One region of the Sporanaerobacter acetigenes DSM 13106 genome, then DNA from elsewhere that is predicted to be linked to it. Evidence: predicted binding sites of a transcription regulator. Region 1 holds the regulator's gene; the other holds the start of a gene.
The links. The regulator HrcA, encoded in region 1, represses chaperone genes, less so after heat shock. The targets are predictions, from matches to a motif close to ATTAGCACTCNATANTATNGAGTGCTAAT.
Positions count from the first base shown of each region.

Region 1 (15,498 bases):
ATTCCCTGCCATCATATTGCCACCAAAAAATAATCCAAATGAAATAATACTTATGATGCCACCAATTCCAAATCCAGGAGTAAATATTTCTATCATCATTCCAATGAAACCAAGAGTTAATAAAATTGTACTGACATAAGGATTGGTGATTATTTTGACTATTTTCATTTCTGTTTCTGTAGAATTTGTATTTCCTTCACAATAAGATAGTGAACTAACAAAAATCAAGATAATAAATACTGTCAATAAAATTTTCCACACTTTTCTCTTTTTCATATTATCACCTCCTCGTTACTATTATTATATTATCTAATAACTAAAAATACAATAAAAAACCTAGGTAATTAAACCTAGGTTCATTTCAAGTATTTTCTTGCAATACTATTCACCATGCTACCATCAGCTTTACCTTTGATCTTAGGCATAACTGATTTCATAATAAGTCCAATATCTTTTATGGATTTAGCATCTACTTCTTTTATTGTTTCCTTGACTATTTCTTCAACTTCTTCTTCTGTCAATTGTTTAGGCAAATATTCAAGTAAAATTTCCATTTCTTTTTTTGTCTGTTCAACTAAATCTTCTCGTCCACCTTTTTCAAAATCCTGTATAACATCTCTTTTTTCTTTTACTTGCTTAGCTATAATATCTATAATATCTTCATCAGTTAGTTCAATTCTTTCATCGACTTCTCTTTGCTTGATACTTGCTCGCACCATTGTGATAGTATTTTTCCTCAAGGTGTCTTTATTTTTCATTGAAGATTTCATATCTTCCATAAGTTTCTCTTTTAGAGACATACTTCCACCTTCTTAGTATCTACCTTTGTTTTTTCTTCTAGCTGCTTCAGATTTTTTCTTACGTTTCACGCTAGGCTTTTCATAGTGTTCTCTTTTTCTAACTTCAGCCATAACACCTGAACGAGCACATTGTCTTTTAAATCTTTTAAGTGCATTGTCTAGTGATTCGTTTTCTCCGACTCTAATTTCTGCCATCTATTTCTCCCTCCCCTCATCCACTGCAAGAGTACCTACTACACTATATGCAGTAAGCGGAATTCGGCACTAGATTATTATACATTATATGTGGAATTTATGCAACTAGATTTTAACCTGGTGGCCATAACAATTGTCTTCCACCTAATACGTGGAAATGAAGATGTTCTACTGTTTGTCCTCCATATTCACCACAATTATTTATAATCCTGTATCCTTTTTCATCTAGTCCTTTTTCCTTAGCTATTTTCTTTATAATCAATACAATATGACTAATAATAGATACATTGTTTTCATCAATTTCTTTTATAGAAGAAATATGCTCTTTAGGAATAACCAAAAAGTGGACAGGAGATTGTGGGTTTATGTCATTAAAAACTATGACTTTGTCATCTTCATAAATCTTATCTGTTGGTATTTCTCCATGTGCAATTTTACAAAATATGCAATCATTCATCCCATTCACCTCCTAATACCATTCTAATTATTATATTCTACGTGAAAATTAAAATTCCTCTATTTCTCCAATTAAATTTTCATCATCTAGCTCAGTTATTTTCACAGTTAATATCCTTCCCTTATATTCCTCTTTAAAAGGAGCTTTAACCCTTACATAGTTTGTAGTATAGCCTTCTATAAAACTTGGATCTTTTGATTCTTCTTCAAACAATACTTCCATAGTCTTTCCTAATAAATTCTTGTTAAATTTAATAGAAAGTTCTTCTCCCAAATTAATTAATTTTTCACTTCTCTCGTGTTTTATATTGCCATCTACTTGATTTATATATTTACTAGCAGGGGTCCCCTTTCTCGGAGAATATTTAAACACATGAATTCTAGAAAAATTTATTTCCTTGACAAAATCACAGGTCTCTTCAAATTCTTTTTGCCCTTCTCCAGGAAATCCCACTATGACATCCGTAGTAATTCCAGCATAAGGCATATACTCTCTTATGAGTTTTACAATATTTCTATACTCTTCCGTTGTATATTTTCTATTCATCCTCTTTAGAATGGTATCTGAACCACTTTGTAGGGATAAATGGAAATGATCACAAACTTTTGGCATCTTAATTACACTTTCCATAAACTCTCTATCTATGAGTGTTGGTTCAATAGAACTAAGTCTTATTCTTTCAATACCTTCAATTTTATTTACTTCTTTTATAACATCTAGTAAACTGATGTCTCCTAGATCTTTTCCATAACTGGCTACATGAATACCTGTAAGGACTACCTCTTTAAACCCAGCTTGTGAAAGCCTTTCCGCTTCACTTATTATATTCTCAAGTGTTCTACTTCTAATAGGCCCCCTAGCATAAGGTATGATACAATATGAACAATACTGATTGCAGCCATCTTGTATTTTCATATACGCTCTAGTCCTTGATTTAATTTCTTCAATCTCTAATTCCTCGAAATTGTTAAGCATTCTAAAATCCTTGACCATATTTATCTTTTTCTTTTCTTCTTTTGCTTCTTCACACGACTCTACAATTTTTCTTTTATCACTTGTACCAATTATAACGTCTACATCATTCATTTTTTCTATTTCTTTTGGAGCTACTTGAGCATAACATCCTACCACAGCTATGATAGAATCATGATTGAGCTTCTTTGCTCTTCTAATAAATTGCCTAGATTTTCTATCTCCTAAATTGGTTACAGTACATGTATTTATAACATATACATCTGCATACTCATTCTCACCGACTATCTGGTATCCACGTTTTTCAAATAGCTCTTCCATAGCTTCTGTTTCATATTGGTTTACTTTACAACCTAGTGTGTGAAATGCAACTTTTTTCATTTAACCACTCCTAAATATCTCCTAATTCATATAATAATATTGACATAGCCACCAATCCTGCAGTTTCTGTTCTGAGTATTCTGGGCCCTAAAGAAACTATATTGCTACCAATACTTCTAAGTTCTTCAATTTCTCTTTCTTCAAATCCACCTTCTGGACCAATAATGATATGAATTTTTTCTCCCTCAATATTTTTCATAACATCCTTTAAATGAACTGTTTCTTCATCCTCATAGGGCACCAGAATGTTTTTTTCATCTTTTAGGGAAGATAGCATGTCATTAAATGAAATAATGTTTTTAACTATTGGTATGCAATCTCTCTTGCTCTGTTTAGCTGCTTCTAAAGCTATTTTATTCCAACGTTCTACCTTTTTATTTTCCTTTTTTATATCATTTATTTTTACGACAGTTCTATCAGTAATCAAAGGATATATCTCCGCAGCTCCCAATTCAGTAGCTTTTTGAACTATAAAATCCATTTTGCTACTTTTAGGAAGTCCTTGATAGAGAACTATATGAATTGGAGGTTCATTTTTACTTTTAAACTTTTCTTCTATATTCGCAAGTATAATGTTCTTTTCTATACTATGTATTTGACATAAATACAATATGCCTTTAGATACTACCTCTATACTATCTCCTACTTTTAATCTAAGAACATCTTTTATATGTTTTACATCTTCCCCTACAATTGTTATAAGATTTTTATTGACTTGATTTTCTTGTACAAAAAATCTATTCATATTACTCATCCTTTTCAAGCTTTGATACTATGCAAGCCCAACCGTTCATTTTAGATATTTCTAAAACTTTGAATCCCTCTTTTGAAAGAGCATCCACTACCATATCTATTTTTTCTATTATAATTCCTGAGGATATAAATATACTATCTCCTTTTAAATATGGAGTTATATCAGATGTTAAATCCACAATTATTTCTGCAATAATATTTGATACTATTATATCAGCTTTTTCATCTACCACATCTAACAAATTTCCTCTTCTTATTTCAACTACATCAGAAACTTTGTTTAGTTGAACATTTTCTTTTGAAACTTTTACGGGAAGTTCATCTAAATCTACTCCAATAACCTTTTTCCCGCCCAATTTTGCTGCTGCAATACTCAATATACCACTGCCACAACCAATATCAAATATAGTGGACTCTGGCCTTACATGTTTTTCCAAGGCTCTAATGCACATAGTAGTAGTTTCATGGGTTCCCGTTCCAAAAGCCATTCCTGGGTCTAATTCCACTATTATTTCCCCTGAGCTTTCTTTATATTTTTCCCAGGTAGGTTTAACCACTATTTTTTCTCCTATTTTTTTAGGTTTATAATATTTTTTCCAAGATTCCGCCCAGTCTTTTTCGTAAACCTCTGTCGTAGTTACTTCTCCCAATCCTTTGTCTAAATTATATTGAGGGATTTTTTCAACATTTTGCTTTATAAGTTCTATTTTATCTATTAGATCTTCACTTTCTGGAAAATATCCTTTTATTATTACTCCTTCAAAATCTTGTTTTAGAAGATTTGGATCAATATAATCCCAATCGTCCTCATTTTTAGCAAAAGCTAATACATCATTTGGATCTTCAATGGCAAGACCTCCAACTCCTAATTCATACAAAATGTTGGCTACAGCTTCTTCCGCTTCAGTAGTTGTCTTAATCTGTACTTCTATCCATTTCATATGTTTTCACATCCTTTTAAGATTAAGTAAATTCCACATTATTATACCCCATTTTGGGCTTAAAAAAAAGGGTTTTAAAAAACAATCACCTTTTCATAGGTGATCGTTCTTTAATTGAAGGCATCTTTCATTTTGTCAAAGAAACCTTTCTTTCCTCCTTTATAACTATCTCCACTTTCCTTAGCAAATTCGATTAAAATTTCTTTTTGTTTTTCTGTAAGTTTCTTCGGTACTTCTACTTCTACTTTAAAATAAAAATCTCCTTTTCCATATCCTCTAACATTCTGTACACCTTTGTTTTTAAGTTTAAATACTGTTCCAGTTTGAGTACCTTCTGGAATGTCATATTTAATAGGCCCTTCCAATGTAGGAACCTCTATTTCGGATCCTAAGGCTGCTTGAACAAAAGAAATAGGAATATCACAATGTATGTCATTTCCTTCTCTTCTAAATATATCATGTTCTCTGACATTTATATAAATATATAAATCTCCTGAAGGTCCCCCTCTTTCCCCTGCATCTCCTTCGCCTTTAATAGATATTATAGAGCCCGTATTTACTCCTGCCGGAACCTTTACTTTGATTTTTTTGGAGTTTTTTACTTTACCTGTTCCACCACAAGTTGTGCATTTGTCTTTAATTATTTCACCAGTGCCGCCACATTCATCACAAGTAGCAACTCTTACAAATTGTCCAAAAGCTGTATTTTGTGCATACTTTATTTCCCCTGTTCCACCACATTTAGGACAGGTAGTTTTGCTACTGCCAGGCTTAACTCCAGAACCAGAACAAACACTACATTCATCAACTTTTCTTATCTGTATTTCTTTTTCTACCCCAAATACTGCTTCTTCAAAGCTTAAGTTTAGATTATGTCTTATATCTGCTCCTTTTCTTGGTCCCGCTCTCCTAGTTTGAGATGAAAATCCTCCACCAAAAATGTCAAATATATCGTCAAATATATCAGAAAAACCTGTAAATCCGCCAGTTTGTCCTTCTACACCCGCATGACCAAATCTGTCATATTTAGCCCTTTTTTCAGGATCACTCAACACTTCATAAGCTTCATTTAATTCTTTAAACTTTTGTTCCGCTTCTTCATCGCCTGGGTTCAAATCTGGATGATATTTTTTTGCCAGAGTTCTATATGCTTTCTTTAATTCTTCTTCTGTTGCATCTTTGGACACATTCAAAACCTCATAATAATCCCTTTTTTCCACTATTTCACCAACTTTCAATGCTATACTAAAGACATTTTACCAAAAATCAAAGCTAAATGAAACCATTTAGCTTTGATTTTCTTAAATTATTTATCATCATCATCTACTACTTCATAATCTGCATCAACTACATCATCACCATCATTTCCTGTACTTCCACTTGTGCCTTGTTGTTGCTGTTGTTGTGCAGCCTGTTCATATAGTTTTTGTGATATAGCATAAAACTCATTTGTCAATTCTTCAGTTTTCTTTTTAATATCATCTATATCATCACCTTCAAGTGACTTCTTCAACTCTTTCAATTTTTCTTCTACTTTAGCTTTTTCACTATCTGAAACTGAATCTCCCAATTCATTTAATGTCTTTTCTGTTTGATATACCAATGAATCTCCATTGTTCCTAACTTCTATTTCTTCTTGTTTTCTTTTGTCTTCCTCTGCAAATTTTTCAGCTTCTTTTACTTTCTTTTCAATTTCTTCATCACTTAAATTTGTAGATGCTGTAATTGTTATTTTTTGTTCTTTTCCAGTTCCCAAATCCTTTGCTGATACATTAACTATTCCATTGGCATCAATATCAAAAGTAACTTCAATTTGTGGAATTCCTCTTGGAGCTGGTGGTATTCCAGTTAATTGGAATCTACCTAAAGTTGTATTGTCCTTAGCCATTGGCCTTTCTCCTTGTAACACATGAATGTCAACAGCAGTTTGGCCATCTGCAGCTGTAGAAAATACTTGACTCTTCTTTGTTGGAATAGTAGTATTTCTATCAATTAACCTTGTCATAACTCCACCTAATGTCTCAATTCCTAAAGATAGTGGTGTTACATCTAATAGCAACAAATCTTTTACTTCTCCACTCAATACTCCACCTTGAATAGCTGCTCCTATAGCAACACATTCATCAGGATTTACTCCCTTGTGTGGATCTTTTCCTATAAGTCTTTTAACTGCTTCTTGAACAGCTGGAATTCTCGTTGAACCACCAACCAATATAACTCTATCTATATCTGATGGAGACAATCCCGCATCCTTTAAAGCCATTCTAGCTGGTTCAAGAGATTTTTCTACTAAATGAGCTGTCAATTCTTCAAATTTAGCCCTTGAAATATCCATATTCAAATGTACTGGGCCTGATTGAGTAGCTGTAATAAATGGCAAGTTTACATTTGTAGTCATAGTACTTGATAACTCTTTTTTAGCCTTTTCTGCTGCTTCTTTCAATCTTTGTAGCGCCATATTATCCTGCCTTAAATCTATACCATTTTCCTTTTTAAATTCTTCTGCCATATAGTCAATAAGTTCTTGATCAAAATCATCTCCACCTAAATGATTGTTTCCTCTAGTAGATATTACTTCAAACACTCCATCCCCGAGTTCAAGAATAGATACGTCAAAAGTTCCTCCACCTAAGTCAAATACCATTATTTTATGGTGTTCTTCTTCTTTGTCCATACCATATGCAAGGGATGCTGCTGTAGGTTCATTTATGATTCTTCTAACATTTAATCCTGCAATCTTTCCTGCATCCTTTGTTGCCTGTCTTTGACTGTCTGTAAAATACGCTGGCACCGTGATGACAGCATCTGTTACTTTTTCTCCCAAATAATTTTCTGCATCCATTTTCATTTTTTGCAAAATCATAGCTGAAATATCTTGAGGTGCATATTTCTTTCCATCAATATTTATACTGTAATCACTACCCATTTCTCTTTTAATAGATGCTATAGTCCTTTCTGGGTTTGTGATGGCTTGCCTTTTAGCAGTTTCACCAACTAGTCTTTCTCCATCTTTAGTGAAAGCTACTATAGAAGGTGTAGTTCTATTTCCTTCAGCATTAGGTATAACTACAGGTTCTCCACCTTCCATTACAGCAACACAAGAATTCGTAGTTCCTAAGTCAATTCCTATTATTTTTCCCATATAAATTCCTCCTTGTATACATATTTACTTTATTTTGCAACCTTTACCATACTAGGTCTGATAACTTTATCTTTTAATTTATACCCTTTTTGGAAAACTTCTATAACAGTTCCTTCCTCATATTCATCTGATTCTTCTTGAAATACAGCGTGATGATAATTTGGATCAAATTTTTCATGCAATGCTTCTATTTCTTCTAAACCATTTTCGTTAAGTACTTTTATTAATTGATTGTATATCATTTCCATTCCTTCATAAAATCCATCTTCAGTATCTGTTGAACTACTAAGGGCTCTTTCAAAATTATCCAACACTGGCAACATAGAGTTCAAGATATCTTCTGACGCATAACTATATATACTTTCTTTTTCTTTTTCAGCTCTACCTTTGAAATTAACAAAATCTGCCTGTAATCTTAAGAATCTATTATTTAGATCTTCCATTTCTCTAATCTTATTTTCCAGCTCATTTTTAAGTTTTTCTACTTCATTTACATCTTTTTCTTCCAGCTCTTCTGTACTTTCCACATTTTTCAAATCTTCATTCTCTATTTTTTCACCATGAAACTCCTCAGCAATCTTACCTTCCTTGTTCTCCATTAAATCACCTCTTATATCTGTTTTTGGTGCTACATAGTGGTACCATAGCATCAATTCACACTTTAATAGAGTGTAAGAAAACTTACACCCCATTATTTCATGAAAAACTTGCCTATTATTTCATTTAAATTTATTGCCAACAAATTTACAGCATTTATAACTTTGAAATAATCCATTCTAGTAGGCCCTATAACACCTATTTTACCAATAGTATCCCCATCTAGTTTATAAGTAGCTGTTATGAGACTACAATTCTTTATTTCATCTATGGAATTTTCGCCCCCTATGGTTATTTCAAAATCATCTAGTGTGTTTTTTAACAGTATATCCACTACTAGATCTTTATCCTCAATAAAACTTAAAAATGACCTGGCTTTTGTGACATCACTATATTCAGGAAAATTGAATATATTCGTAACACCATCAGCAAAGACTTCTACATTTTCTACTTCTTCCAATGATTGATTGATAACAGGTATAATGCTTTCTATAATATTTTTATACTCATACATTTCTTTAAATACTACTGTATCTATTTCATTACCTATTTCTTCAATAGTCAGACCCTTAAGCTTTTCATTTAAGAAATTTGAAATAATATTTAATTGATCATTTGGTATTTGATTATCTATCCTAAAAATAGTGTTTTTAACTATTCCTGAATCACTAACAATGACTACCAATATTTCATATTCATCTATGGGTATAAGTTGAATATGTTTAATTGTACTCCTTTTAAATTGAGGAGCTATAGCCAAAGCTGTATAGTTTGTAATCTTTGAAAGTATCTTTGTTGAATTCTCAATGAGGTTATCCATTTCTACAGCTTCTTTTAATAAGTTTTTTTTGATTTCTTGTTTTTTTCTCATATCAATAAAAGCCCTTGGATCCTTTAAAAGCATATCCACATAGAGTCTATAGGCTTTATCTGAAGGTACTCTTCCTGCTGAAGTATAGGGCTTATTTAAATACCCTAAATCCTCCAAATCAGACATTTCATTTCTTATAGTTGCAGAGCTTACCCCTAAATCATATTTTTTAGAAATGGTTCTAGAACCAATAGGTTCTGCACTTGAAATATAGCTGTTTATGATGGCATGAAGTACCCGTAGCTTTCTTTCATCTAACATTTTATCACCCCATATAAATGTAGATTGATTTACAATAAAAGGGTTTTATTAGCACTCTATATTATTGAGTGCTAATCCTTACGATTTAAAGTTATCACTACTATTAAAATTTGTCAATACTTTTTAAGAAATTAATTCATTATTTATGGCAACAAATCTACAAAAACTAAATTACATAAATCTAAACCTTTTTCAGTTAATCTTATATTTTTATCATCAATATAAATTAAACCATTTTTCTTATGTTTATTAAAAATCTCCCTATATATATTATCAATTGAAACTCCAAATCTATTAAAAAAATCTTTTTTATCTATTCCCTGTACTAGTCTCAACCCTAGTATTAAATACTCTGCTATTTCCATTTCCCTATCAATCGTTTCTTCTCCACTTATAGGAAATTTATTTTTACTTAAAAATTCAAAATACTCCTGAAAATTTTCATAGTTCCAATACCTCTTTCCCCAAATATTTGAATGGGAACCAAGACCTACACCTATATAGGGTTTAAGTTTCCAATAGAACAAATTGTGTTTGCAAGCATATCCTTTTTTAGCTAAATTTGATATTTCATAATGTTCATATCCCTTAGATTGCAAATATTTCACCCCATCATGATACATTTTTCTTTCTTCTCCCTCATCAGGCAATATTATTTTCCCATTTTGGTACCAATCATAGTATTTAGTTCCTTCTTCTATTATTAAACTATAAAAAGATATATGCTCTACACCCAATTTAACAACTTCTCCCAAAGTGAAAAACAAATCATCAAAAGTTTGACCTGGCAGTCCAAACATTAAATCTACATTTATATTTGAAAAATTATACTTTCTTAAAAGATTGTATGTTTCATAGAAATCTTCTGAATTGTGAACTCTTCCAATCTTTTTTAATATATTGTCTCTTAAAGATTGACACCCTATACTCACTCTATTTATTCCCATTTCCCTATATATTTTAACTTTTTCTCTATCCATAGTTTTAGGATTTACTTCTATAGAAATCTCTTCTAAATTATCTACATTTAAATTTTCATAAATAGTTTCAAGTATTTTACCTATATATATTGCCTCTATAGAAGAAGGAGTCCCTCCTCCAAAAAAAATAGTTTTAATTGTATAATCTTCTAATTTATCTTTATATAACTTTATTTCATTGTTTAAATGATCTATGTAGTCTGGTATCAATAGTTTTTTATTTGAAAAAGAATTGAAATCACAATAATAACATTTACTTATACAAAATGGAATGTGTATATACAAAGCCAATTCTTTCATACCTTGCCTCCTAAAATTAATGCACACAAATTGTGTGCATTAATTTTTTTCATCATATTTTAAAACTGATAAAAATGCTTCCTGAGGAACTTCTACATTACCTATTTGTCTCATTCTCTTCTTTCCTTCTTTTTGTTTCTCAAGCAATTTCTTCTTTCTCGATATATCTCCACCATAGCATTTTGCAAGAACATCCTTCCTCAAAGCTTTAACTGTCTCTCTCGCTATTATCTTTGAACCTATGGAAGCCTGTACAGGTACAGCAAACTGATGCCTTGGTATTACATCTTTGAGCCTTTCAACAATAACTCTAGCTCTCTCATAAGACTTTTCCTCATGTACTATGATAGAGAAAGCATCTACCAATTCTCCATTTATCAAAATATCTAATTTAACTAATTCTGATTGTTTGTATCCTTTTAGATCATAATCAAGAGATGCATAACCTCTAGTTTTAGATTTAAGTGCATCGAAAAAGTCATATATAACTTCATTAAGTGGAAGTTCATAATGCATAACCACCCTTGTCTCTTCAAGATATTCCATATTTATAAATGTACCTCTTCGATTTTGACAAAGCTCCATTATAGCTCCTACATAGTCTGTTGGAGTCATTATAGACACATCTACAATAGGTTCTTCCATATATTCTATTTCAGTAGATGGTGGAAGATTGGTTGGATTTTGTATATAAAGCATTTCTCCATCTGATTTTTTCACTTTATATATAACACTTGGTGCAGTGGTTATAATATTTAAATCAAATTCTCTTTCCAGTCTTTCTTGTACAATTTCCATATGAAGAAGTCCTAAAAAACCACATCTAAAACCAAATCCTAAAGCTATAGAAGTTTCAGGTTCAAATACTAAACTTGCATCATTTACCTGAAGTTTTTCTAAAGCATCTCGAACCGAGTTGAAATCTTCTCCTTCTGCTGGATAAATACCACAATAGACCATTGGAGTTACTTTTTTATATCCTGGAAGGGGTTTTTCTGTTGGATTCTCATAGCTAGTGATAGTGTCCCCGACTCTTGCATCTTTTACATTCTTGATACTAGCAGTTACATATCCTACATCTCCCGCTTCAAGTCTATCTAGTGGTAATTGTTTAGACGCATTTACTCCCACTTCTACTACTTCATATACTTTGCCTGTTGACATCATCTGTATTTCCATTCCTGGTGCTATAGAGCCTTCAAATACTCTTATATATGAAACAACTCCTTTATAGCTATCATAGTATGAGTCAAAAATAAGAGCTTTCAAAGGTGCATTTATACCGCCCACCGGTGCTGGAACAGATGATACTATTTTTTCTAATACGGCTTGAATATTGGTACCTTCTTTTGCTGAAACAAGAGGTGCATCAGAGCAATCTATTCCAATCACATCTTCAACTTCTTTTTTTACTTCATCAGGTCTTGCACTTGGCAAATCAATTTTATTTATAATAGGGATTATCTCAAGATTTTGATCTAGAGCTAAATAAACATTTGCCAGCGTTTGAGCTTCTATTCCTTGAGTAGCATCTACTACTAAAAGTGCTCCCTCACAAGCTGCAAGACTTCTTGACACTTCATAGTTAAAGTCTACATGCCCTGGAGTATCTATTAGATTTAAAATATATTCTTCCCCATCATTTGCCTTATATATAAGTCTTATTGCTTTTAACTTAATAGTTATTCCTCTTTCTCTTTCCAAATCCATGCTATCCAACATTTGAGCATGCATTTCCCTTGAAGTTAAGAGTCCAGTTTTCTCTATGAGTCTATCTGCTAACGTAGACTTGCCATGATCTATATGAGCTATTATAGAAAAGTTCCTAATCCTTTTTTGTTTATCTTTTTGCATGTTTTTCCTCCTTAGAGTATGAGAATAATCTTAAATAATTATAGCAAAAAAAATAGTTTATGTAAATTAAATGACCAGATTTACTGGTCATTTAATACTTTTTATAAATTCTTTTATGAAATTTATAACATTTAAGTCGTAAGTTTTACCAAACAATTGAATTGAAGGTTTGACTTTCAAATTCAATAAAAAAATATGTTGATCTTGCACATAAGTAAGTTCTTGAATAGATTTTTCTGTTGCTTTTAGTCCTAAATAGAAAATAAACACAACGACTATAATTATCAAAAACTCAAAACGATATTTTGATTTTTCTTTTTTTTGTTTTCTAACACGTTCCACTCTAGTTTCCATAACAATCACCAAGATTATTATGGACATTTTTTTCTATTATATACTACTCTAATTTTCCAAATCTATCTCCAAAAGGGAAGTATCTAAAATTTGCTTTTCCCTTAATGGATTCCACAGAAATACATCCAAAATATCTGCTATCCTTACTTGCCCCTTCTTCTCTGTTGTCACCTAGAACAAATACATATCCTTTTGGAACCAACCAAGTATCTTCATCATAAGTATGAGTATAGGCATTTTCTGCTATATAATCTTCTTCTAAAATTTCACCATTTAAATATACTTTTCCATCCTTTATTTCTACCGTGTCTCCAGCCAAAGCTATAACACGTTTTATATAATCTTTACTAGGATTGTCTGGAGCCTTAAGTATTACAATATCGCCCCTACCAGGATTGGAAAAATACAAAGATATTTTATTTGTAAACAATCTGTCTTTTTCATGTAAGGTAGGATACATTGAACTTCCCAACACATAAGTAGTATTAAATATAAATGTTTTTATCAAAATAGCTACAATGACAGCAAAAAAAATGCTTTTTACCCATTCCATAGTCTCACTCTTTGCTTTTATTTTTTTATCTTCTTCCATGAGAATCCCTCCAAATGTGATACTGAGCTTATATTATTATAACACTTTTTTATATTAAAAAAAAGCAAAATCATTCCTGAACTTTGTCTATAACCACACTCAATATCTTTCCCACCAATTTTGCTGATTCTTGAGCCTCTTCTATAGTATTTAAATTACTACCTATTTCTATTAAAGCATAATAATTAGAAACAAATTGATTGAACTTGCCACTAGGCTTTATTATTATTCCTTTACATAGTCCGGGATAAAGAGTATCTGAAACTGATTTTATGTATTTTGCAAACTTCAAAACCTCGTCTACATTTGGAGAATCTGGACCAATAACTATAGAAAAAGTAGCTACATCTTTTCCATCTATCACAGTTTTAGATTGCTTTACTGCTTTGCTTTTATAACTTGCATTTTCCGGTATTCCATCCCTATGAATATCAAATACCACTTTTAAATTTTCATCATTCCCTATGGCATTTTTAATAGTGTTTAACGATCTTGTATATGAACCATTGTAAGAAGGAGAGTCATGATAAGTAGTTATATGAACAACACCATGGCCATTATTTTCTAAACTTTCAGAAACAATATCTCCAATAGTCAATACATTGTATTTTTTTTCTATAGTATGACATGTATTTTGTACAACTGGCAAATAAGCTTCTGTCCCATGAGTATGGTATATTAAAACATAGGGTTTCTCTTTGTTTATTTCCAATTTTTTGATATTTTGAGCAACAGGTATTCCTTCTAAATTTAGATTTTCTGATTTGATTTCGTTTTCCTGAAAAAACTCTCCTTCTTCACTTTCCATCAAATCTTCAACAAATATCAAATCTTCTAATTGTTGTATATCTAAATTATCATCTTTAGATACTTTTATATCTTTGTCTTTAGATATTGGTGTTGAAATCTTTCCATCTGTTAATGTAAATATAGCTGGAAATTGAGCCTTTATATAATTGTCTATATTCAAAGTATCTCTCAAATTCTTTCTAATTAACTCATATAGATTAATATCAATTCCTTTTTCTCCTTTTAAAAAAGCACTCATAGATGAATTTGAAGTAGATATGATTTTTAACAATATTTCCGATTTATCTATTCTGTCATGTTTCTCAAAGCTAAACACCTCAACGCTTTCTCCATAATCAGCTATAGGTTTCACATCATCTTTAAAATATTTCATCACAATTGTAGAACCCAAAAAAAATATAAACATACAAAAAAGAGCAAATAACACATAATAAAATCTTGTCCTATAAACCTTTGTATTCATATAAATGCACTCCTTTTCATGAAACTCACTAGTGGCAAGTTCTATGTATACTAAAATATTTAAAGTAGAACTTGCCTATTCATTATAAAAATATATTCTAAAAGGAAGATTTATATGAAAAAACTATTTATTTTATATATCTATTTACATCTTTTAAATCAATTCCTGGATGAAGAGCTATATTTAATCCATTTGCTATTACAATAGAGAGATTATCTATGAGCTCATCAATTTCCTTTGGAGTAACAATAGTATTAGGCATAAATGGCTCTAGTACTTCTCTTATTAGAGAATATTTTTCTTCTTTGGATAATTCAACTAACATTTCATAAAATTCAGAACCAAATTTTGCTTCTTTCATCATGGAGTCAATGATTAAATCTATAGTATCATTCACCATAGTAGCAGCATCTACTACAGTAGGAATTCCTATTGAAATAACAGGGACTCCTAGATATTCACTATTAAGTCCTTGCCTTTTATTTCCCACTCCGCTACCTGGGTTTATTCCTGTATCAGAAATTTGTATAGTAGTACTAATTCTATTCATATTTCTTGATGCCAGCGCATCAATAGCTATAACCAAATCTGGATTAGTTTTTTCTACAACTCCTTTTATAATCTCTCCTGTTTCAATCCCAGTAAGCCCCATAACCCCTGGAGATAATGCCGAAACATTAGCCATCTCTTCATCATCTTCTTTTTTATAGGAAACAAAAAAATGTCTTGTAACAAGAACTCTTTTTACTACTTTAGGTCCCAATGCATCTGGAGT
Region 1 is NZ_FQXR01000003.1:265,824-281,321, forward strand. Features, by position in the region: gene BUA21_RS03625 (NfeD family protein) at 1-276, opposite strand, end outside; gene BUA21_RS03630 (GatB/YqeY domain-containing protein) at 357-800, opposite strand; gene rpsU (30S ribosomal protein S21) at 813-995, opposite strand; gene BUA21_RS03640 (histidine triad nucleotide-binding protein) at 1,108-1,452, opposite strand; gene mtaB (tRNA (N(6)-L-threonylcarbamoyladenosine(37)-C(2))-methylthiotransferase MtaB) at 1,501-2,805, opposite strand; gene BUA21_RS03650 (16S rRNA (uracil(1498)-N(3))-methyltransferase) at 2,816-3,550, opposite strand; gene prmA (50S ribosomal protein L11 methyltransferase) at 3,552-4,499, opposite strand; gene dnaJ (molecular chaperone DnaJ) at 4,610-5,737, opposite strand; gene dnaK (molecular chaperone DnaK) at 5,806-7,641, opposite strand; gene grpE (nucleotide exchange factor GrpE) at 7,671-8,240, opposite strand; gene hrcA (heat-inducible transcriptional repressor HrcA) at 8,333-9,370, opposite strand; gene hemW (radical SAM family heme chaperone HemW) at 9,514-10,650, opposite strand; gene lepA (translation elongation factor 4) at 10,690-12,504, opposite strand; gene BUA21_RS03690 (hypothetical protein) at 12,592-12,870, opposite strand; gene lepB (signal peptidase I) at 12,902-13,450, opposite strand; gene spoIIP (stage II sporulation protein P) at 13,521-14,723, opposite strand; gene gpr (GPR endopeptidase) at 14,851-15,498, opposite strand, start outside.

Region 2 (15,498 bases), on a different contig from region 1:
AGAAGAAGCTTTGAAGATAAAAGATGCATGTCCAGATACAAAAGTTACTATTTTGAGCATGGGACCACCACAAGCTGATGTAGCTTTAAAAGAAGCATTGGCTATGGGTGCTGACGAAGCAATACTTTTAAGTGATAGAGCTTTTGCAGGTTCTGATACATGGGCAACATCTACAGCAATAGCAGGAGCTATTAAGAACATAGGAGATTATGATATTATATTCTGTGGTAGACAAGCTATTGATGGAGATACCGCACAAGTAGGTCCACAAATTGCTGAACATTTAGGAATTCCTCAAATTACTTATGTAGAAGAACTAGAAATATTGGACGGAAAAGTTAGAGCTAAAAGAGCATTGGAAGATGGATATTTTGTAGTTGAATCAGAAATGCCAGTATTACTTACTGCAATTAAGGAATTAAATGAACCTAGATATCCATCAATAAAAGGAATTTATAAAGCATATAGAGAAAACAAAGTTACTGTATGGACGGCTAATGATTATGAAGTTGATAGAGACAATCTAGGTCTTGATGGATCACCAACTCAAGTTAGCAAATCTTTCACACCACAAGGAAAAGCTTCTGCTGTGGAAATGTTAGAAGGAAATAGTAAAGAAGCTGCTAGAGCACTAGTAGTAAGACTGAAAGAGAGAAAGATTATATAAATATCTGTAATTCTAATATAAAAGGAGGATGTAGCTATGGCAGTAAAAGTCATGAAAGAAAAATGTGTTGGCTGTGGAGCTTGTATTAGAGTATGCCCATTTGATGCTATTCAAATGGTTGATAAAAAAGCAGTCATTACTGATAAATGTACAGCTTGTGGTCAATGTATAGAAAAATGTCCGGTAAAAGCAATTGAGAAAGAAGAAGGAAGAAAAGGCGGCGTAAACGTTGACGAATATAGAGGAGTTTGGGTATTCGCAGAACAAAGAGGTGGGAAACTTCTAAATGTTGCTATTGAGCTATTGGGAGAAGGAAGAAAAATAGCTGATGAATTGGGAACTGAATTAAGTGCAGTATTGTTGGGACATAATATTGATGATGTGGCTGAAACTCTTATAAAATATGGTGCAGATAGAGTACTTTATGCAGATAGCGAACTTTTAGATGTTTATACAACTGAAGGATATGCAAAAGTTATATATGATTTAATAGAAGAAAAGAAACCAGAAATATTGCTTATTGGTGCTACGAATATAGGTAGAGATTTGGGACCAAGACTATCAGCAAGAGTTCATACTGGACTTACAGCTGACTGTACAAGACTAGATGTTGACAAAGAAAACAGACGTCTCATGATGACTCGTCCAGCATTTGGTGGAAACTTAATGGCTACAATTCTTTGTCCAAATCACAGACCACAAATGTCAACAGTTAGACCTGGAGTTATGGAAAAGGCAAAACTTGTTGAAGATAGGAAAGGAACAGTTGAAAAGATTGCTCCAAAATTGACAGATGCTAATATCAAAGCTAAAGTTGTGGATGTAGTTAAGAGTGATAAACCAGTAGTAGCTCTAGAAGAAGCTCCTATAATTGTATCTGGTGGTAGAGGATTAGGAAATCAAGAAGGATTTAAACTAATTGAAGAATTAGCTGAAAAATTAGGTGGAGTGGTAGGTGCTAGCCGTGCTACTGTAGATGCACAATGGATAGATCAACCTCATCAAGTTGGTCAAACAGGAAAGACAGTTAGACCAGGACTTTATGTTGCTTGTGGTATTTCAGGAGCTATTCAGCATTTAGCTGGTATGCAAGATTCAAAATGCATAGTAGCTATAAACAAAGATCCAAATGCTCCAATATTTGAAGTAGCTGATTATGGTATAGTTGGAGATTTATATGAAGTAATACCTGCTTTAATCGAAGCATTGGACAATGTAGACGATATAATGGAAGCAATAAAGGCAGTTTCCGAAAACTAATCATAAAATGAGGCAAAGATGTCTTTGTCTCATTTTATTCATTTTTTCGTGTGTTTACAAAAAAGATGCTCTATGTTATAATCTCTATTGTATGAAGCAATAGGGGTTTGATTCAACATAGTGAAACGTTTTCAAAAAACCATTTAATTTTAAAGGGAGGTCATTTAAATGACAAAGGAAAAACTTAATCCATTTGAAAATGCCCAAAAACAAGTTAAGGATGCTTGTGATGCACTAGGATTAGATCCTTCTGTATATGAGATACTAAAAGAGCCACAAAGATTTCTTGAAGTTTCAATCCCAGTAAAAATGGATGATGGTTCTGTAAAGGTTTTCAAAGGATACAGATCTTACCATAACGATGCTATAGGACCAACAAAAGGTGGAGTTAGATTCCATCCAAATGTAAATCCAGACGAAGTTAAAGCACTATCAATATGGATGACTTTTAAATGTTGTGTAACTGGTATTCCTTATGGCGGAGGCAAAGGTGGAATCACAGTAGATCCAAAATCATTGTCAAAGGGCGAACTAGAAAGACTATCTAGGGGCTACATAGATGGAATATATAAACTAATAGGTGAAAAAGTTGATATCCCAGCTCCAGACGTAAATACTAATGGACAAATCATGGCTTGGATGGTAGATGAATACAATAAATTGATGGGCGAAAGCTCAATAGGTGTTATAACAGGTAAACCAGTTGGATTTGGTGGATCATTAGGAAGAAATGAAGCTACAGGATTTGGTGTAGCAGTTATAGCTAGAGAAGCAGCTAAAAAACTTGGAATGGATCTAAAAGGTTCAAGTGTTGCAATCCAAGGATTTGGAAATGTAGGCTCAAACACAGTTAGAAATTGCCAAAGACTAGGTGCAAAAGTTGTAGCTGTTGGAGAATGGGCTCCAGAAAAAGGAACTTACGCTGTATACAATGAAAATGGACTAGACTATAAAGATATGGCTAAGTACATGAGTGAACATGGAAATCTTGTTGGATATCCAAATGCAAAAGAAATCACTCTTGATGAATTCTGGGCATTAAATGTAGATATCATGATTCCAGCTGCACTTGAAAATGCTGTTACAGCTGAAGTAGCTGAAAAGATCAATGCTAAACTTGTTTGTGAAGCTGCAAACGGTCCATTGACACCAGATGCAGATGAAGTATTTGCAAGAAGAGGAATCACTGTTACTCCAGATATCTTGACTAATGCTGGTGGAGTTACTGTTTCATACTTTGAATGGGTACAAAACCTATACGGATACTATTGGAGTGAAGAAGAAGTACAAGAAAAAGAAGAAATTGCTATGGTTAATGCATTTAATGCAATTTGGGCAATCAAAGAAGAACATGATGTTCCAATGAGAAAAGCTGCATATATGCATTCAGTTAAGAAAGTAGCAGAAACAATGAAATTAAGAGGTTGGTATTAATATATAAAAAGCTGGTCAATTTGACCAGCTTTTTTTAACAACACAGGGGGACAGTTCTTCTGTGTTGTTGTGTTTTATACCCCTAGATTGGGTATTATATGTGGCGGGGTGATATAATGAACTACAATATAATAGAAGATAAAAATAAAGTAATATTAGAAGGAGTTTCTGATTTTGAACCTGTACATATATTTGAATGTGGTCAGTGTTTTAGATGGAACAAAGAAGATGATGGAAGCTTTACAGGAGTTGCACTTGATAGAATACTCAATGTAAAAAAAGAAGAAGATAAAATTATTTTTTCCAATACCAATATAGACGATTTTAATTATATCTGGTATGATTATTTTGATTTGGATAGAGACTATGGAAAGATAAAAAAAGAACTTTCGAAAGACGATGCTGTACTAGATGAAGCTGTGAAATTTGGAAGTGGTATTAGAATTTTAAATCAAGAGCCTTTTGAAACCACTATTTCTTTTATTATTTCTGCCAACAACAGAATTCCAAGGATAAAAAAATCCATTGAGCTTATAAGTGAAAGATATGGAAGCTTTTTAGGAGAGTATAATGGGAAAAAATATTATTCTTTTCCTCAAAAAGAGGAGTTGTCAAAAGTTACAGTGGAAGAACTGGAAGATTGTAAGGTGGGTTTTAGAGCTAAATATATAATAGCTGCTTCAAAGGCCATAGCCAATGGTGAGATAGATATATACAATTTAAAAAATCTTTCTACAGAGGAAGCAAGAGAAATACTCATGACATTAAAAGGCGTTGGTCCCAAAGTATCTAATTGTATACTCTTATTTTCTATAGGTAAACATGATTCTTTTCCGGTAGATGTATGGGTAAAAAGAGTCATGGAATATTTTTATCTTAAAGAAGATACCAATGAAAAATTGATACAAAAATATGGGGAAGATAAATTTGGAAACTTGTCAGGATTTGCACAACAATACTTATTTTATTATGCAAGAGAATTAGGAATAGGCAAGTAATAAAAGGGTGAAAAATATGTATAAGATTATGGTTATTGAAGACGATGATAAGATTTCAAGTCTTATAAAAAATAAATTGGAGAAATACGGATATATCGTAACTATAGTGGAGGATTATTCAGATATAAAAGGAGAATTCATAAAAGAGGATCCACATTTAGTTCTTTTGGATATCAATCTACCATATTATGATGGATTCTTTTGGTGTAGAGAAATAAGAAGTATATCTAAAGTTCCTATCATATTTATATCTGCTAGATTTTCAGATATGGATCAAGTTATGGCAATAGAAAATGGCGGAGATGATTATATAACAAAGCCATTTTCTTTTGATATTTTATTAGCTAAAGTAAAAGGAGCTATAAGACGAGCATATGGAGAATATGCAAAAGGAAATTCAATGGATGTATATGAGGTAGAAGGAGTTTTTCTATATAAAAGTCAAAATATAGTTGAATATAAAGAAAAAAGAGTTGAGCTTAGCAAAAAAGAGTTTGCATTGTTATACATTTTAGCTTCAAATTTAGAGTCTATAGTTGAGAGAGACACACTTTTAGGAGAACTTTGGGACGACATGGATTTTGTTGATGACAATACATTGTCGGTAAATATCGGGAGGCTCAGAAGGAGATTGGAAGACATAGGGATATTTGAGGCTATTAAGACAAAAAGAGAACAAGGTTATTCCATGACAAATACTTGGAGCTAGGTGATAATATGAACCTTAAACAATATTTAAAAGATAGATTGAATTTCATAGTAGTTTATTTTGTGAATACATTTTTAGTCATCATAATAATGATGTTAGATATAATAATTAGAAAAGAGAGTCTTAATTACCCAAATATTATTTATGCATTGCTATTATCAATATTATTTTTAATTGTTTTAATAGTTATAGATTATGGTAGAAATAAAAAGTTTTATAAAATCATTAATCAAGGGTTAAAGGAAAGAGAGAGTTTAGAATATATATTTAATATTCCTGACAATATTACTAAAGAGCAAAGTGTATTTAAGAAACTTCTAACTAACAATTATATGATATATGAAAGTAAATTAGATAAATATAGAAAAATGACTAAAACTCAAATGGATTTTAATAATAGATGGATTCATCAGATGAAAACACCCGTTTCAGTCATTAAGCTAATATTGGAAAATGAGAGTGATCAAAATATTGATGAAGATAGAAAAAAGAGCTATGAAAGCATTGAAGAAGAGATAGAGAAATTGTCTCATGGTCTAGAAATGGCACTTTATACTTTAAGGGTTAATGATTTTGAAAAGGATTTTATAGTTGAAGAAGTAGATTTAATAAATGTTGTAAGAAATGTAGTTAATGAAAATAAAAATGCCTTTATAGTAAATTCAATTTATCCTAAAATAGTTACAAATGAGGATTTAAAGGTGAAGACAGATAAGAAATGGATAAAATTCGTTGTAAATCAGATTATATCTAATAGTATAAAGTATACAAAAGTGAAAGAAAGTAATGATAAATCAATAGTTATTAAGCTCTATAAAGAAGACGATAAAACTATACTTTCTATTGAAGATAATGGTGTAGGAATACCTCCAAATGATTTGGATAGAGTTTTTAACCCTTTCTTCACAGGAGAAAATGGCAGAAGTTGTTCAGAATCTACTGGTATGGGATTATATTTATCTAAAGATACATGTGACAGACTAGGTCATTGTATAAATGTAGAATCTGAAGAAAGGGTATACACAAAGGTGTGTATTACTTTTTATCAAGGTAAAAGCATTTATAATTTTTAAATATGAAATCTAACAATATTGTTAGATTTCAATTGAAATTGAAAGAGAAATCAATGGAAGGATTTCTCTTGTTTTTTTATACTAGATATAGTAAATATAATTGCTTTAGGAGGTAGAAAGATGACAGTATTAGAAACTAAAGGACTATCTAAAATATATGGTAGCAAAGGAAAAGGGATTTCTGTAAAAGCATTGGATGATTTCAATATGACTATAAAGGAAGGCGAATTTGTTGGTGTAATGGGACCATCAGGAAGCGGCAAGACTACTCTTTTAAATATTCTTGCTACTATTGATTCTCCATCTTCTGGGGAAGTATTAGTAAATGGGAAAAAACCTCACTTATTAAATGAAGATGAACTAGCTATTTTTAGAAGAAATAATTTAGGATTTATATTTCAGGATTTTAATCTATTGGATACACTATCAGTAAAAGAAAATATTATACTTCCCTTAGTGCTAGAAGAATTACATATGAAGGAAATTGAGAAAAGAGTAGATGATATAGCAGCTACATTAAATATAAGCAATATCTTAAATAAAAGGACTTATGAGATATCTGGAGGACAGCAACAAAGGACTGCTTGCGCAAGAGCTCTTATCAACAATCCTGCAATCATACTAGCAGATGAGCCTACTGGAAATTTAGATTCAAAAGCATCCTTTGACTTGATGTCATCCTTAGAAAAAATAAATCAGGGAAAACAAGCTACTATTGTTATGGTAACTCATGATGCCTTTGCAGCTAGTTTTTGCAATAGAATAATAATGATTAAGGATGGAAAGTTTTTCTTGGAAATAGCAAAAAGATCCAATAGACAAGTATTTTTTAAGGAAATATTAGACTCACTATCTCTTCTTGGAGGTGGATATAATGAAAATATCTAATATGGCCTTAAAAAATATTAAGGGAAATATGTATAGATATATAATGTACTATTTAAGTAATTCCTTTGCAGTCACGGCATTCTTTATATTTGCAAATTTCATATTTCATCCAGCGATAGATTTAAAATCTTGTGAAGGCCATGCAATTGCAAAAATGGGTGCAGCTAATGGTATGATAATTAGCCAAGTGATAATAGTAATATTTTCTGTATTATTTGTAGGGTATTCAACTTCTATATTTTTAAAATCTAGGGGAAAAGAATTTGGTCTTCTTTCTCTATATGGAATGACTAGAAAACAAATAAAGAAGTATTTACTTATAGAAAACACATTTATATCTATTTTATCTATAGCAACAGGAATATTGACGGGAGTTGTATTTTCAAAATTATTTTTTATGATAATGGAAGGATTTTTAAACATTAAATTGCCTTTACATATATCCTTTAAAGCAATAGGGCTAACTACTATAATCTTTTTTGCTTTGTTTGAGATAATTAGTATTTTTATGTTATTTCGAATAAAGAATAAAGAAATAATTGAGCAAGTAAAATCAAGCAAAGTACCTAAGACAATACCTGAATTTTCAAAGGGCAAAGCTATATTAGGTGTAGTATTATTAATTATTGGTTATACTGTAGCTTGGTTTGTGGAAGGGATACTGGTACCTTTAGCAATGATACCAGTAGTATTAATAGTAATAGCTGCAACTTACTTTTTATTTACTCAATTTAGTGTAGCAATAGCTAACAAGATATTGAACAATGAAAACATACTCTATAAGAAAACCAATATGGTAGCTTATTCTCAAATGATATTTAAGTTACAAGATACAGCTAAAGTTTTATTTTTGGCTTCTGTATTAGGTACTATAACATTTAGTGCTACAGGGACTATATACTCATTTTATACAGAGGTTTCTAGGATAACTGGTTTAGAAACTGCTCATGAAATGGTAATAGTCCAAAAAGGTGATACATTAGCAGATAATGAGGTAATAAGGAATGTAGAAAGAAAACTTGAAGATAATAATATAAAGGTTAGACAAATTTATAGAGTAGAAGGTAGAAGTATAAGCTCAGTAGTTAAAGAAGGAGAGGAACCACAAGAATTTTTTGTAATGTCTAATTCTGATTATAATAGATTGGCTAAAACTTTGGGAAAGAAATTAGTAAATGTTAAAGAAAATCAAGTTATTTACAATCATCCTTATAATGACTTAACGGAATCAGAAGAAGTAAATGATGAAAATAGAAAAGCCAAATGGGATGAGATAGGTTTAAATATCGGAGGAGATGCAAAGAAATTTAAATTAGAAGAAGAAATACACGGTCAAGTAATAGCAGTATCTACTGTAGGATATTCAAAAGTTTTAATTTTAAATGATAGAGATTTTGATAAAGTACTAAAAAGTACAAATAAAGAGGATGTAGTTGTTTATAATGGAATGAATTTAGAAAATTGGAAGCGTTCTTAATTCGTTCTTTGATTTAAAATCTTTATCAAATCTATTGATGGGAAATTTATTTACTAATGGACTTGTAGTCATGATGGGGTATTTAGTATTTCAAATTGTATATTTTGTTATAATAAGAGCCATATATATAAACAGAATAAGGTATAGTTAAAGAAAAACATTGGAAAAGCTAAGAAATGAGAGATAATAAATGGAAAAGTGAGATATTTATTATTAAGTATGAAACTTTAGATAAATAGGCACAATTAGCCTAAATTTAAAACTTGATTACAAAATCCATATTAAGTAACATATAAATTGTAGGTGTTAGCACTCGATGATGTCGAGTGCTAACAAATTCCCGGAAGAATATAATTATTTAAATACAAGGAGGGCAAAGATTATGAATATTAAACCATTAGGAGACAGAGTAGTTATTAAGATGATTGAAGCTGAAGAAAAGACTAAAAGTGGTATAGTTCTTCCAAGTTCAGCAAAAGAGCAACCACAGATGGCTGAAGTTATGGCTGTAGGCCCAGATATCGTAAATGATGAAAAGAAAAAAGATCAAATAAAGGTAGGAGACAGAGTTATATTCTCAAAATATGCTGGAACTGAAGTTAAACTTGATGGAGTAGAGTATACAATAATTAAGTTAAACGATGTTTTAGCTGTTATTGAATAAAAATAAAGGAGAGTGAAGTAAAATGGCTAAAGAAATAAAATTTGGTGAAGATGCACGTCGTTCAATGGAAAAAGGTATAAATCAACTTGCAAATACTGTTAAAGTAACCCTTGGACCAAAGGGAAGAAATGTTGTTTTAGATAAAAAATTTGGTGCACCACTTATTACTAATGATGGTGTAACAATTGCTCGTGAAATAGAATTGGAAGATCCATATGAAAATATGGGTGCTCAACTTGTTAAAGAAGTTGCTACAAAAACTAATGATGTAGCTGGAGATGGAACTACTACTGCTACATTACTTGCTCAAGCAATCATAAGAGAAGGACTTAAGAACGTTGCAGCTGGAGCAAATCCAATGATTCTTCAAAGAGGAATTCATAAAGCTGTAGATAAAACTGTTGAAGAGATAAGAAGATTTTCAAAAGAAGTAGAATCAAAAGAGGCTATAGCTCAAGTTGCTTCTATTTCAGCTGGAGATGAAGAAATAGGAAAATTAATTGCTGAAGCTATGGAAAAAGTAGGAAATGACGGAGTTATCACAGTTGAAGAATCAAGATCTATGGGGACTACATTAGATGTAGTAGAAGGTATGCAATTTGATAGAGGATATGTATCTCCTTATATGGTGACAGATGCTGAAAAAATGGTAGCTGAATTAGATGAACCATATATACTTATTACAGATAAAAAAATTGCAAATATCCAAGAAATATTACCAGTTCTTGAACAAATAGTACAACAAGGTAGACCATTACTTATCATTGCCGAAGATGTAGAAGGAGAAGCTCTTGCAACATTGGTAGTTAATAAATTGAGAGGAACATTTAACTGTGTAGCTGTTAAAGCTCCTGGATTTGGCGATAGAAGAAAAGATATGCTTCAAGATATAGCAATACTTACTGGTGGTACAGTTATATCTGAAGAATTGGGATATGAATTGAAAGATACTACAATTGATATGTTAGGAAAAGCTAGAAAAGTTAAAGTTGACAAAGACAATACTACAATTGTTGATGGAGAAGGAAATCAAGCTGATATAGAAAATAGAGTTAAACAATTAAAAGTTCAATTTGAAGAAACAGAATCAGAATTTGATAAAGAAAAAATACAAGAAAGACTTGCAAAACTTTCTGGTGGAGTAGCTGTAATTGAAGTTGGAGCTGCTACTGAAACTGAGCTTAAAGAAAGAAAATTGAGAATAGAAGATGCGTTAGCTGCTACAAGAGCTGCTGTTGAAGAAGGTATAGTTCCTGGTGGTGGAACAGTTCTTGTAGATTGTATACCAGCTGTTGCAAAATTGTTAGATGAAACTGAAGGAGACGAAAGAACAGGAGTAAATATCATTGTTAGGGCTCTAGAAGAACCTGTAAGACAAATTGCTGCGAATGCGGGACTTGAAGGCTCAATAGTAGTAGAAAAAGTTAAAGCGGAAGGAACTGGAGTTGGATTTGACGCATTGAGAGAAAGATATGTAAGTATGATAGAGACTGGAATTGTTGACCCAACAAAAGTTACTCGTTCAGCTCTACAAAATGCTTCATCAGTAGCTGCAATGGTTCTTACTACAGAAAGTGCAGTTGCAGATATAGAAGAAGAAGACCCAATGGCTGGCATGGGCGGCGGCATGGGTGGCGGAATGCCAATGATGTAATAAAAAAATCTCTGAGAAATTTTTCTCAGAGATTTTTTTTATTTTTTGCAGTACTTTTTTTGTTTACTTCGTTATAATTAGTGAGAGAGAAAGGAGGGGAAATATGGAGCAGGATATGGAGCTGATAAAGCAAACACTATCAGGAAATGAAGAAGCATTTGCCAAAATAATAGATAGATATAAAGGATATATATTTGCTGTTATATTAAATTTTATTAAGGAACATGATGAAGCAGAAAATATAGCACAAGAAGTTTTCTTGCAAATCTATATTTCCCTTCCAGAATATAAAACTCAGAATTTCAAAGGGTGGATAGGCAAAATTGCAGCTAATAAATCTATAGACTGGAAAAGAAAAAATATAAATAAACATAGGGAAAAAACAATAGATAATATTGAAAATATAGTAAATGTTGAGGAATTAGTTTTCTATAAAACTCCAGAAGATATTTTAATACAAAAAGAAAGTAGAGAAAAAATTCATAGATTATGTGAAGATATACCAGATATATATAAAGATGTAATTATAAAATTTTATTTTCAAGAAAAAAGTTATGAGGATATTGCCAGAGAGGAGTGTACTACTACAAAGACGATAGCTTCTAGGCTTTATCGTGGACGCAATATGTTGAAAAAAAAGTGGAGGGAAGAAAATGAAACATTATGATGAATTGGAATGGATTTTTTATAAAGAAAAAGCTTTTTCAAAAGAAAAGTCCAAAGAAATGGAAGAACATCTTTATGAATGCGATGAATGTATGGAAATTTTTCTCTCTCTTATAGGCAGTGAGGAAATAGATAGTGCTGAAGAAACAATTTCATCTGATTTTAACCATAGGACAATGGAAGATATACGAAAAATAAAATACAAACCAAAAGTTAAAGTCGAGAAATATACAGAATCATTTAAACATATGTTTGGCTATTATGTAGCAGTAGCTGCAGTTGCTATTATTCTGACTTGGGGTGGATTTTACAGTGGATTGGTTGATGTATTACCTCAAATGGCTAAATCAACTATTAAAAAAGAAACAACAGATAAATTCAATATTGTATTTAGCTTATCGGAAAATATAGTGAATAGAACATCTAATTTTATCAATAATTTTCAAATATCTAAACTTGAGGAGGGATTGAAATGAAAGAAAAAAGTAGATTTATAACTTTTTTATTATCTTTTGTACCTGGATTGTCGCACTTTTACCTAGGTTTTAGAGATAGGGGAGTAGTATTTCTTTTAATATTTTTCATACTAATTTTTAGTTTATCAGGGATGGCAATTGTTACTCACAATGATGGATTTGCTGCAGTATTAGTTTTTTCATTGCTGGTATTATGGGTTATTGCATTGATAGATGTTTCATCCACAAAGAAAAAATTTATTGCTGAAGAGTATGATGGTACAGGGAAAAAAATAAATGAGGAGGACGGAGAAGAAATGAAAGAATCAAATAGAAAAGCTATTACCTTGGCTTTATCTATAATACCTGGAGCAGGTCATATGTATTTAGGACAGCAAAAAAAGGGATTAACTATAATGGGTGCTTTTTTCTTTACTATATTTTTTATGGGATGGTTAAATTTGAGTTTGTTTTTATTTGTACTGCCTCTAATCTGGTTTTATAGTTTTTTTGATGCATTTCATTGTGTTGAAGGAAATAAACCTGATGAAGAAGTTTCATTTGCATTGCCAAAAATAAAATCACAATGGGTAGGTTGGATATTTATTGGGATAGGTATTTTAATTGTTGTGGAGAGAATACTTTATCCTCTTATACCTTATGAAATGCGTAACTATATTCAAACTACAATTGTATCTCTAATATTTATAATTGGCGGCATTAGATTGTTATCTAAAAATAAAGTAAAAGAAAATAAATCGGATGGGGATGAAGATATATGCGAAAAAGACGAGTAGGAACAATTTCTATGGGAATTGTGTTAATTGCCTTTGGAGTGCTCATATTTATTGCGCAAATAGAAAGCGTATCAGCTGTAAAGTTATCAATCAAATTTTGGCCTGCAATACTATTTTTGATAGGTGGAGAAATACTGTGGTATAGTTATAAATATAAAGAAGAAGATATGAATATAAAGTATGATTTTTTTAGCATATTTATAGTTTTATTGATAGTTGTCATAAATTTAGGAATTTATAGTTTGATTGAAACTAATATGATAGATAAAATTAATACAAGAATTTTTTCTCAAGTTTATAAGTTTAAAATTCCTTGCAATGAGTTTGAAGTTGATAAAGAAATTGAAAAAATAGTTGTAAATTCACCATTTCATACTAGTTTAACTGTTAGGTCTGGAGAAAGTAACAAAGTAGTTTCTTCTGGTTCGATTAATATAACAACTGATGATAGAGAAAAAGCTAAAGAAGTTTTAAATGATGAATATATTGTCATTAATAAATTAGACAATGTTCTATATATTTCGTTTATGGATTGTTCAGATTATAACAACAATATTCAATATGTATGTCCCTGTGATTTCAATATTACATTACCATGCAATAAAAAAGTTGAAATAAATGGTGGCAGTGATTTGAGATTGATGGCTGATGAGATTAAAGATAATTGGATTATAGATAGTGTAAATCGGGCAAAAATCAGATTGGGAAAAAATACAGATGTAAAAGTAGATGCTTATGTAGATGCTAAAGAAATGCTAAAGGGAAATGTGAAATGGAAGACTACTGAAGAAAAAATTCAAGGAGAAGAAGAACATGCTGTTAAAGGAGAGCTAGTATATGGAAATGGGGATAGTTGTATATATGTTCTCAACTGTGATGAATTAACCGTAGATAAATTGGAATGATATAAAAAGCATACTGTATTTAAGTGAGAGGATGAAATTTCATTCTCTTTTGTTTTTTTTGCAGTACTTTTTTTGTCAATTTCGTTATAATAAATAGATATAAAAAGTTGATTTAGTGTATCTATTTAGATTCAATTATTTTTAAAATTTTAGCAATAGAGGAATAATAAAGTAATATATATTTTACTTACTCATAGTGGTTCTTTGCTATCAAGATGTATTTATGTATATACAAGGGAACCCTATACTCATGTTTCTATTTCATTAGATAAAAATCTCAATGAACTATATAGTTTTGGTAGAATAAGGCCCTCAAATCCTATAATTGGTGGTTTTGTAAAAGAGGATGTTGTAAATGGAACCTATGCAAGATTTCCTGAAACCAGATGTGCATTGTATTCTTTAAAGGTAAATGATATTCAATATAAGAGATTAAAAAAAGAGTTGAACAAATTTAGAATGAATGAGGACAAGTATAGCTACAACCTGTTAGGACTATTTGGAATAATGCTAAGGGTTCCGGTAGAAAGAAAGTATAATTATTTTTGTTCTCAATTTGTAGCTACCCTATTATACAATAGTGGAATATTTATTGTTCATAAACATGCAGCCCTTGTATGTCCTGAAGATTTTAGAGAATGTAAAAAACTAAAATTAATCTATGAAGGTAAACTAAAAGAATATAGTTATGAAATGAAAATTTGTAGTTAAATTCTACGAAAGCAGTGAAAATAATTTACATAGATTTTAATAAATAGAAAATATAAATAAATAAAATTTCATTAAATATGGTATAATATTTAAAAGATATATTTATTGGGGGCGATAGAAATGACCAATGAAGAGTTTCAAGCCATAGTGTTGAGTGAATTGAAGGCATTGAGGGAAGACATATCAGGCGTAAAGGGAGATGTATCGGGCTTAAAAGAAGACATGTCAGGCGTAAAAGGAAATGTATCGAGCTTAAAAGAAGACATGTCAGGCGTAAAAGAAGATGTATCGGGCTTAAGAGAGGACATGTCAGGTGTAAAAGGAAATGTATCGAGCTTAAAAGATGACATGTTAGGCGTAAAAGAAGATGTATCGGGCTTAAGAGAGGACATGTCAGGTGTAAAAGGAAATGTATCGAGCTTAAAAGAGGACATGTTAGGCGTAAAAGAAAAAGTAGATGAAATTGATAAGAAGCTAAATGCAGTATATGAACAGACAGCATTTTTGACAGAATTCAAAGAAGAAAGCATCAAAAATAACAAAAGAATTGAACAAGAAAATAGAAGATTAAAAGAAATAGTAGGAAGACATGAATTAGAAATTCAAGATTTAAAACAAAAAATCGGCTAAATAAAAGGACTCCTAAAAGAGTCCTTTACCATTCTACTGAAATCTTTGAACGGTCAATAGAAGCTAAATCTTTACAGCCTGTGAGTATCATAGCTTGATATAATTCGTTTTTCATATTGTTAAGAACAAGTGAAACCCCTTCTTTATATCCTCCAAAAGCTCCAATGACTATAGGTCTACCTATCAATACTCCATCTGCTCCTAAAGCCAACATCTTAAATACATCAACTCCAGAACGTATTCCTCCATCTACAAGTATCATTATTTGTCCATCTACAGCTTCTTTTATTTCAGGAAGTACTCTTGCAGTAGACTGAGTATGATCAAGTATTCTGCCACCATGATTTGAAACTACTATAGCCTTTGCTCCAATTTCTACAGCCAATTTAGCTTCTTCAGGAGTCATGATTCCTTTTAGAATGAAAGGCAAATTGGTTGAAGAAACTATTTCTTTTAATTCTTCAATAGTTTTTGGCCCAACAGGTTGTCCTTTAAGAGCCATGGTCACTA
Region 2 is NZ_FQXR01000002.1:119,487-134,984, reverse strand. Features, by position in the region: gene BUA21_RS00680 (electron transfer flavoprotein subunit beta/FixA family protein) at 1-667, shown strand, start outside; gene BUA21_RS00675 (electron transfer flavoprotein subunit alpha) at 704-1,927, shown strand; gene BUA21_RS00670 (Glu/Leu/Phe/Val family dehydrogenase) at 2,096-3,361, shown strand; gene BUA21_RS00665 (DNA-3-methyladenine glycosylase family protein) at 3,478-4,359, shown strand; gene BUA21_RS00660 (response regulator transcription factor) at 4,376-5,068, shown strand; gene BUA21_RS00655 (sensor histidine kinase) at 5,077-6,141, shown strand; gene BUA21_RS00650 (ABC transporter ATP-binding protein) at 6,262-7,029, shown strand; gene BUA21_RS00645 (ABC transporter permease) at 7,016-8,506, shown strand; gene BUA21_RS00640 (co-chaperone GroES) at 8,889-9,170, shown strand; gene groL (chaperonin GroEL) at 9,193-10,824, shown strand; gene BUA21_RS00630 (RNA polymerase sigma factor) at 10,928-11,491, shown strand; gene BUA21_RS00625 (hypothetical protein) at 11,478-11,966, shown strand; gene BUA21_RS00620 (hypothetical protein) at 11,963-12,742, shown strand; gene BUA21_RS00615 (hypothetical protein) at 12,724-13,647, shown strand; gene BUA21_RS00610 (hypothetical protein) at 13,852-14,358, shown strand; gene BUA21_RS00605 (coiled-coil domain-containing protein) at 14,479-14,988, shown strand; gene BUA21_RS00600 (alpha-hydroxy-acid oxidizing protein) at 15,014-15,498, opposite strand, start outside.
Region 2: the regulator HrcA is predicted to act here: its motif matches at 8,812-8,840, upstream of BUA21_RS00640 (co-chaperone GroES).